Regions from separate parts of the Levilactobacillus yonginensis genome, predicted to be linked through region 3. Evidence: predicted binding sites of a transcription regulator. Region 3 holds the regulator's gene; each other region holds the start of a gene.

Region 1 (2,207 bases), 1.2 Mb from region 3:
GGCGATACCGAAAGGCCAATGTAAGCACGCTAGCCAACATAATGACGCCACCAACTCCGGCTGCTTGGGCCATGGGGAGAATCGATGGGAAGAAGATCATCATGATAATGACAGCACCGAAGCCTGTCAGTCCTTGCACCAATCCCGCCAATAAGGCGGGGAGAATAATGCATAACCAGGTCACCGAGGATCCCTCCTTAATAAGAAAGCTCCCGTCTAGTTTGGGTGAAATGGGGCGGGTTGTCAACGGGGAGTAGATTGTCAGGTAGACTAATTGCGCGTTATGCCAGTTGCCTCACGTTTCGACCATCTACGCGCAGAGCGTCAAAAAAGGTCTGAGACTTTTGTCCCAAACCTGACTTGTCGTTAATTGTAGCTTGCTAAGACGTGTATTAAAAGGTACAGTGCCTAATCTTCCTTCACAATGTCGATCCACTTTAGGGGTTGGGCGTACTTTTCCATCTCGTCGACGGTCAGCTTGACCACGGCATCTGGGATGCCAGCGGCTGGGTAAACCACGTCTTCATCCTTTAAGCTGACGTCGAAGTAGACCCCCACCCCGGGTTTTAGGCCAAACGGGCAGACACCACCGGCGGGATGACCAATTAGGTCTTCCAGTTCATCAAAAGGTACCATGTGGGCCTTTTGGTGGAATTCAGCCTTGAACTTAGGGTTGGCAATCTTGGCGGTTCCCTTGACCACGATAACGATGGGACCTTCCTTAAGCTTTAAAGCCAACGTTTTTGCGATTTGGTCGGGCCGGACGCCCAGGGTAGCGGCGGCATCGGCTACGGTTGCGGTCGACTGGTCAAACTCGGTGATCCGATCGGTTAAGTTTAGTTGCTCAAAAAAGGTCGTGACAGTTTCTAAGGACATGCTGAATCCCTCCCATTAATAGATAGGTCGTTGGACATATAAGTAGTTGGGTTCATTATGCAATAGATTGGCCGATAAAGGAACCCATCAAAGGAAAAATTAGCAAAGTGGGCAACCGATTTCACAAAAATTGTTTGGAAATCTTTCAAGGATGAAACCGCGACACGATAGCTTTGCAAACAAGGGATGAGACCGTTTTCTTTTTTGTCAGCTTCGAACCATTGTTTTGTGACGCAGAATGAATTATAGTTAAATTGTGAAGTGATTCTCAAAAAAGGGAGATGGATTGAATGCCAATTACCATTTCGGTTTTAAAAGAGGCACCCAATGAAAATCGGGTTGCATTATCGCCGACGGTTGTTAGCAAACTCGTTAAAAGTGACTACCAGGTCTTAGTTGAAAAAGACGCTGGGAGTCGTGCCTTTTATCAGGATGCTGCTTATACAGATGCCGGTGCCAAAGTGGTTGACCAAGCAACGGCAATTAAAGAGGCCACAATTATTGCAACGGTCAACCAACCATCTAGTGAGGTTGTCAATCAGATGAGTGAGGGACAGAGCTTGATCGGGCTGCTGGCACCACTAACTGATACTGATTTCGTTAAGAAATTAGCTGCCAAGAAGATCAATGCCTTGTCATTCGAACTCTTGCCACGGACCGCGTCACGGGCTCAAACGATGGATGTTTTGAGTTCTCAGTCCAGTGTAGCTGGATACAAGGCGGCGCTGATGGCTGCTGATCATTTTTCTCGGTATTTCCCAATGATGATCACCGCTGCCGGTACTGCCAAGCCAGCTAAAGTCTTGGTCTTAGGGACCGGGGTTGCTGGGTTGCAAGCAATTGGGACCGCTAACCGGTTAGGTGCCATGGTGTCTGGCTATGATATTCGGCCAGCCTCACGTGGTGAAGTCGAATCCTTAGGGGCAACCTTCTTGACGACGTCCGTTTCGGGTTCTGGTGAAGGCGGTTACGCTCGGGCCTTAACTCCTGAAGAAACGGCACAACAACAAGAAGAATTAGCCGGGTTCATTGCACAAAACGATGTGATTATCACTACTGCCCAGGTTCCTGGACGGCGGCCACCAGTTCTGGTTACTCAGAAGTCCGTGGACGAAGCTAAGCCCGGGACCTTGTTCATTGACTTAGCTGCTAGTGACTTAGGTGGTAACGTCGCTGGTTCCAAACCAGCCGAAACGGTTACCACGGCCAATGGTGCCCAAATCGTTGGTGCTGGGGACATGGCTAGTCAGTTACCAGCTTCAGCTTCTGATATGTTTGCCAAGAACGTTCAAGCCGTTATCACGGATATCACTAAAGATGGTAAGTTAGTC
Region 2 (2,207 bases), 610 kb from region 3:
TCGTTGATTTGACTGAACTTGTAGAACTTTTCAGTCTTATCGAAATCAAATTGGCCCAACTTGTAGAATTCAATCAGACGAGGAATATCAACTTGAGGAATTGAGTCACCCATGTTGACCCCAACAACCTTCTTGTCGTTGACACAGAGGTCGTTCCAAGTATCCAGGTCGATGTGGTGGTTCGTCACAGCGATTGCGGCGGAAGTCCCACCTTGTGCTAAGGCACTGATGGAGTTACTGATAACAGCAGCAACCCCAGTGGTATCAACAGCGTAGTTGACACCATAGCCACCAGTCAAGTCTTGGACGGCTTTGACAACGTCATCAACCTTGCTGCTGTTGATAACATCAGTTGCGCCGAGTTCCTTAGCTAATTTCAAACGGGAGTCCACGATATCAATGGCAATGACCTTGGTGCAACCAGAGATCCGACCGGCCATCATAGCAGCCAATCCAACGGCACCAGTCCCGAAGACGGCAATTGTGTCACCAGGCTTTGGCTTCAACGTGTTCAGAACAGTTCCTGAACCAGTAACGTAGCCACAACCTAGAGGCCCGAGTTTCCGCAGGTCCAAATCCTTGTCGACCTTAACGGCGTTCCGTTCACGAACGACCGTAGTTGAAGTGAAGGAACTTTGGTCGAACATGTCGGCAACGTTATGGCCAGCTTCAGTGAAGTGGGCGCTCCCATCTGGACGAACACCAGATAGGTTGTTTGCAGCGTAGTTTTCACATTGGGTTGGAATACCCTTCAGACAGCTCTTGCAATTACCACAACCGTAGAAGCTCAAGACGACATGGTCGCCTGGCTTGAATTGGGTAACTTCTGGACCAACCTTTTCAACGATCCCGGAGCCTTCGTGACCTAACACGATAGGGTAGTCGATAACCGCAACCCCAGTCCGTAAGGCTTCGTCGGAGTGGCAGATCCCACTGGCAACCATGTGGACCTGAATGTCGTCAGGACCCATGTCAGCTAGTTCAACGTCATCACGAATATCAAAATCAGCATTTTGCTTATCAACAACTGCAGCTTGAATCTTCATAATTGGCACCTCGTTTTATTAGATATGTGTTTGTTTTTACAATGTTCATTATCACACAATGAGATTAAAAAGCAAGCGCTTTCATAACTCGTTTCATACCAAGCAACTACGCAAAAGCCAGGTATAACAACCGTTTCTGATGATTAGAATTGTATTAGAAAACTTTGAAATAGCTGTTTGATCAGTCACGTTCATAGAAAAACGATAATCCGAAAGCGGCTTATCGTTTTTCAACGGGTATTAACCTTGGGCTTTCTCTGGGTGACCTTGCAGATAGATGACGTGAGTGTTCAGGAATTCTTCGATCCCGTGCTTCCCGTCATCACCACCAATGCCAGATTCTTTCCAGCCGGAGTGGGAGCCATTCATGGCTTCAAAGTTGAACCGGTTGATGTAGGTTTCACCATCTTCTAGTTCACGAGAAGCCCGCATAGCGTTGTCGATGTTTTCGGTGAAGATGGAGGAGGTCAGACCAAAGTCACTGTCGTTGGCCATTTCAATGGCGTCATCCAGCGTCTTGAAGGTTAAGACTGGCAGAACGGGGCCAAAAATTTCATCTTGGACGATTTCAGAGTCTTGCTTAACACCACTGATAACCGTTGGTTCAAAGTAGAAGCCCTTGGCAATCTTGACTACGTGGCCACCAGTTTCTAGTTTGCCGCCGGCCGCAACAGCTCGATCAACCATGCCAGATACTTTGTCCAGTGCAGCTTGGTTAATCAGCGGACCCATGCCAATGTCTTCGTGCGCCATTGGATCGCCAACTGTGACGGCAGCCATTTTCTGAGCCAACTCCTTCGTGAATTTGTCAGCAATGCTTTCCTGAACGTAAACGCGTTCACAGTTGTTGCAAAGTTGTCCGTTGTTATCGACCCGAGAATCAATGATGGATTGTACGGCCAAATCGATGTCGGCATCCTTGCAGACAATGGCAGGAGCCTTGCCACCGAGTTCCAGAGAAACTTTGGCCATGTGGGTAGCTGCCGCTGCCATGACCCGCTTTCCGGAGTTCACGGAACCAGTCAAACTAATGATACCGATCTTCTTGTTCTTGGAAAGTTCATCACCAATGACGGCTCCGGGACCGGTAACGATGTTAACAACGCCTTTAGGAATACCAACCTTTTCACAGATTTTACCAAATTCCAAGCCCAAGTTTGG
Region 3 (2,207 bases):
CCAGGGCAAGCTGAGTTCGCTGACCACCGGATAGTTCATTGATGGGTTTGTCATAGTATTCCTCACCAAATTCAAATCCATGCAATACGCCGCGAATTTCGGCCTGATAGCCGTAACCATTTTGGTCGCTGAAGTCTTGTTGTAATTGATCATAAGTGGCACTGACCTGTTGAAAGCGTTCTTCGTCCGCAATGACGGTGGGGTCACTCATATCGACTTCTAATTCGTGAATCCGATTTTCCATGGCACGGAGTTTTGCGAAGACGCTCAGCATTTCGTTCCAAACGGTTTTGGTGGAGGCCAGGCCAGCATTTTGTGCTTGATAGCCCATTGTCAGGCCACGCTTGGTGGTGATCTGGCCAACGTCAGGCCGGGTTTCTCCGGCAATCATCTTGAGCAGAGTCGACTTACCCGCGCCGTTACGGCCAACGAGAGCGACTCGACCGTGTTCAGGGACATCCATACTGACATTCTCAAATAAAACGGTGGCACCAAACCGACGCGTCACTTGTTGCACTTGTAATAGAATCACGTTGAACCAACCTCCTTATGTTCGAAAATTCAATTTTAATTTTTTTGGAAGGGATGCCAGCGGGGAATTACCACTGCTGGTAAATTTAATGACGGCTGAAGACTTGAGTCCCTTAATTAGTTATGGCAAGTTTATTAAAGTTAGTGAAGAATTTAGATGTGACAAGTTGAGACTTGATCAAGCGCTTTTTGGTGAGTAATTGCGAACCGTAATCAGCGAGTAAACCGCGATGGGACGCTACCAGCCGTGGGGGCTAAGCACAATGGTTACCAATACAATCTATTTTATCATATTCTGACTCTAGACCGAAATTTGTAAAAAATTGTGAAAAATATTTGCAATTTGTTTCACAAGACGAGTGGTTATGCTATAATCTTTAAGAAAGTTAATTTCACAATCGGATTGTATTTAAAGTGTATGTTGTCATTTACGGAGTGACAACGAGTGCTATTGATTAGGAGGGCCCTCATTTGACAGACCAAAAGATTCCCCGCGCAACAGCTAAACGGTTACCAATTTACTACCGTTACCTGAATATTTTGCTGGACGCGGACAAGACACGTGTTTCATCGACCGAGCTATCAGAGGCCGTTAAAGTTGATTCTGCAACTATTCGGCGTGATTTTTCCTACTTCGGTGCCCTAGGTAAACGAGGTTACGGATATGATGTCGAAAGTTTATTGAAGTTTTTCAAGAAGATCTTGAACCAAGATCGCTTGACCAACGTTGCCTTGATCGGTGTTGGTAACTTGGGTCACGCGTTGTTGAATTTCAACTTTCACCAAGACAGTAATGTTCGGATCAGTGCAGCTTTTGACGTGAATGAAGACATCGCAAACACCATTCAGAGTGGGGTACCGATCTATCCTATGACTGATTTACGAACGCAGCTGGAAGAACAACAGATTGAAGTGGCAATTTTGACCGTGCCATCACCCGTTGCACAAGAGGTAACGAACAACGCCATTGCTGGTGGTATCAAGGGTATCTTGAACTTCACACCACTGCGGATCACGGTGCCAAAAAACATTCGGGTACAAAACGTTGATTTGACCAACGAGTTGCAAACGTTGATCTATTTCTTGGAACATTATAACGATAAAAACTAAGCAACGCGTATTGCAATGCGTCACTTAGGTGAGGGGAAGCCGTGATAAAATCATGGCTTCTTTTTTTGCGTTGACGAAGAATTGAAAGCTTTGAAGGCTAGTCAAACCTGCTGTAGCAATCGTGCTAGCACCTAAATTAGGAAACGGAGTGGGTCATTTAATCAGCTATGGTGGCATAGGCCCCATAACAGGCGGAATCTCTGATCGTCGTAGTGCGAAGAGATTTGGTCGTAGCAATGTTGCTAATGCTGGGCTGACACCAGTAGTTTATTTTTCAGCCTTCAGCCCCAAACAAAGGTCAACGGCTATCAAATATTTAATTTTTCGCGAGCTTTCATGGGTGCTAAGGCATTTCCGGAAACGGTTGCAAAATAGTTTGTCAAATTCCTTGATTTTTAGCGAAAAAAACCATATATTAGATATTGTGATTAGCACTTATGTTAGTCAAGTGCTAACAGTGCTAAAAAGTAAGTTTATTGGAGGGATTCAAGTGTTAAAACCATTAGGAGACCGCGTCATTTTGGATCAACCACAAGAAGAAGAAACCACGGTTGGTGGCATTGTTT
Region 4 (2,207 bases), 870 kb from region 3:
TTAACCAACACCCGACTGGCTTTCATGACGATGCCGTATTTAGTGGCCAAGTCATCGTCCTTCGTGTGGATAGCTGCCGTATGCCCTAGCCCACCGAAATGCAGCAACTGATTGCAGAGGTCAAAGGCTTTTTCTTGGCTGCTGGCCTTATATACGGAAATAACCGGACTGAGTTTTTCACGAGAAAGTGGGTACTTTTCACCAACTCCGGTGATTTCAGCTGCTAAGACCTTGGTGGTATCTGGCACCTTGATGCCGGCCAGATCGGCAATCTTGCGTGCTGACATACCGGCAATTGGTCCCTTGACCCCACCATTTGGTACAAACATTGCATCGGCCAACGCCTTCTCGTCAGCTTTTTTAATGAAGTAAACACCCCGGTCTTGCATTTCTTGCTTCACATCGTTGTAAATCTCAGCGTCGATGACAGCACTGTTTTCAGAAGCACAGACCATCCCGTTATCAAACGTCTTGGATAACACGATGTCATAAACGGCCCGTTTGATATCAGCCGTCTTTTCAATGTAGGCAGGTCCGTTACCAGGCCCAACCCCTAAGGCGGGCTTACCAGTTGAGTAAGCTGCCTTAACCATCCCAGGACCACCGGTAGCCAGAACACTGGCGACCATTGGGTGATTCATCAGTGCCGTCGTGGCTTCCAAACTAGGCTTGTCGATCCACTGAATAACGCCTTCAGGTGCCCCGGCAGCAATCGCGGCGTCCCGAACGACCTTGGCAGCCATGACGGAAGATTTTTGGGCTTGTGGGTGGAACGCAAAGATGATTGGGTTCCGAGTCTTTACGGCAATCAAGCTCTTAAACAGTGTGGTTGAAGTCGGGTTCGTAACTGGTGTAACCCCGGCTAAGATTCCTAGGGGTTCAGCCACCGTAATCAATTGTCGTTCACGATCATCTTTAATAATTCCGACCGTCTTGTCGTTTTTAATTGCGTGCCAAATTTCTTCAGTGGCAAACATGTTTTTAACCGCTTTGTCTTCCATCACACCACGACCAGTTTCTTCATAGGCCGCTTTAGCTAACGCCATGTGGTGGTCCAAGCCAGCGATGGCCATTTGATGAACAATGTGGTCAACTTGTTCTTGGGTGAAATCATCCATGCCGCACAGGGCGTCGTGGGCTTTTTGCGTGAGCCGATCGATCATTTGATCGACAGTTTCTTCGCTTTCTTTTACATTTAATTTAGAATTCTCTTTCACGTCTTTTAACATATCCATGCCTCCGTTTTTGAAAACATCTTTGTTAACTTCTTCACGAATATAATCTTACCATGTTTCTGAAAATCTGCAAGACCTTTTTGTTAAAAATATCACAATTAATTTATTTGATTACTTAACCGGTGCTCCGTCAAGCTTCCCATCACACTGTCTGTGCAGGATGTACCATATACTATTCAGAAAGCCTAGGCTGAAAACATATGTGAATTAAATCACCATTAATTGTAAACGTTTTCATTATAACTGCTGGCATTTCCCCGTTTGGTCTCATCACCTACGAAACATCTTAATTTTCTCTGAGGACGGCGATGGGATATGCTAAAGTAGAGGTATTAACCAGGCTATGGTGTCCACCTAGTTCGTCTTTCACGCTAGAATTGCACCGAGCCCACTTGAGAGGAGCTGAGAACTGTGCAAGCTTGGCGGTTCTGGCGGGAAGCAACCCACCACTTTTTCCAACACTGGGGGAGTTATGTGACCCTAGTCTTCGTAACCAACTTAGTCATTAGCTACTTAGCAGTCCCTGCGTTCACTTGGTTGACCGCAGCACTTATGAAATGGCAACGCGTTCCTTATGTTTCCTATACCAACATCGTTGCCATCACGCTTCAACACCCACTGGCTATCGCTGGTCTGATACTGATTCTCCTCGCGATCATCACACTGATCTACTGGCAATTCGCTTACCTGTTACTGGGAATTATCAACATTCGCAGTGGTCGACCAGATTCCTCTAAAACTGTTTTGAATGAAACGTTCCGCAGTATTGCGGGCGCTTCACCCAGTACCTTTTTATTCTTTATTGGCTATTTTATTGTCATCATGCCGTTTGGGAGCGAGTTATTTACCACGCCCCTGCTCAACAAGGCCAAGATTCCTTCATTCATCGTCAGCTATCTCATGAACAACCCACTGTGGGCCGTGTTATTGGGTCTATTTTACGTGGTGGCTGCCTACCTAGGGATTCGTCTG

The links. Region 3 encodes Rex, which represses fermentation and respiration genes when NADH is low (regulators of the CRP and FNR family bind a similar motif). Its sites were predicted from a motif close to TTGTGAANTANTTCACAA; they were not measured.
Region 1: a site for Rex is predicted at 1,131-1,148, ahead of AB3Y94_RS10355 (NAD(P) transhydrogenase subunit alpha). Genes of this name have one in related genera too.
Region 2: a site for Rex is predicted at 1,071-1,088, ahead of AB3Y94_RS07730 (NAD(P)-dependent alcohol dehydrogenase). Genes of this name have one in related genera too.
Region 4: a site for Rex is predicted at 1,316-1,333, ahead of adhE (bifunctional acetaldehyde-CoA/alcohol dehydrogenase). Genes of this name have one in related genera too.

What each region holds. Positions count from the first base shown of each region.
Region 1 is NZ_OZ061549.1:2,237,556-2,239,762, forward strand. Features, by position in the region: gene AB3Y94_RS10345 (sulfite exporter TauE/SafE family protein) at 1-184, opposite strand, end outside; gene AB3Y94_RS10350 (YbaK/EbsC family protein) at 409-876, opposite strand; gene AB3Y94_RS10355 (NAD(P) transhydrogenase subunit alpha) at 1,167-2,207, shown strand, end outside.
Region 2 is NZ_OZ061549.1:1,617,419-1,619,625, reverse strand. Features, by position in the region: gene AB3Y94_RS07730 (NAD(P)-dependent alcohol dehydrogenase) at 1-1,046, opposite strand, end outside; gene aldA (aldehyde dehydrogenase) at 1,287-2,207, opposite strand, start outside.
Region 3 is NZ_OZ061549.1:1,004,108-1,006,314, reverse strand. Features, by position in the region: gene AB3Y94_RS04975 (ABC-F family ATP-binding cassette domain-containing protein) at 1-532, opposite strand, end outside; gene AB3Y94_RS04970 (redox-sensing transcriptional repressor Rex) at 1,003-1,641, shown strand; gene groES (co-chaperone GroES) at 2,132-2,207, shown strand, end outside.
Region 4 is NZ_OZ061549.1:1,872,423-1,874,629, reverse strand. Features, by position in the region: gene adhE (bifunctional acetaldehyde-CoA/alcohol dehydrogenase) at 1-1,229, opposite strand, end outside; gene AB3Y94_RS08840 (glycerophosphoryl diester phosphodiesterase membrane domain-containing protein) at 1,647-2,207, shown strand, end outside.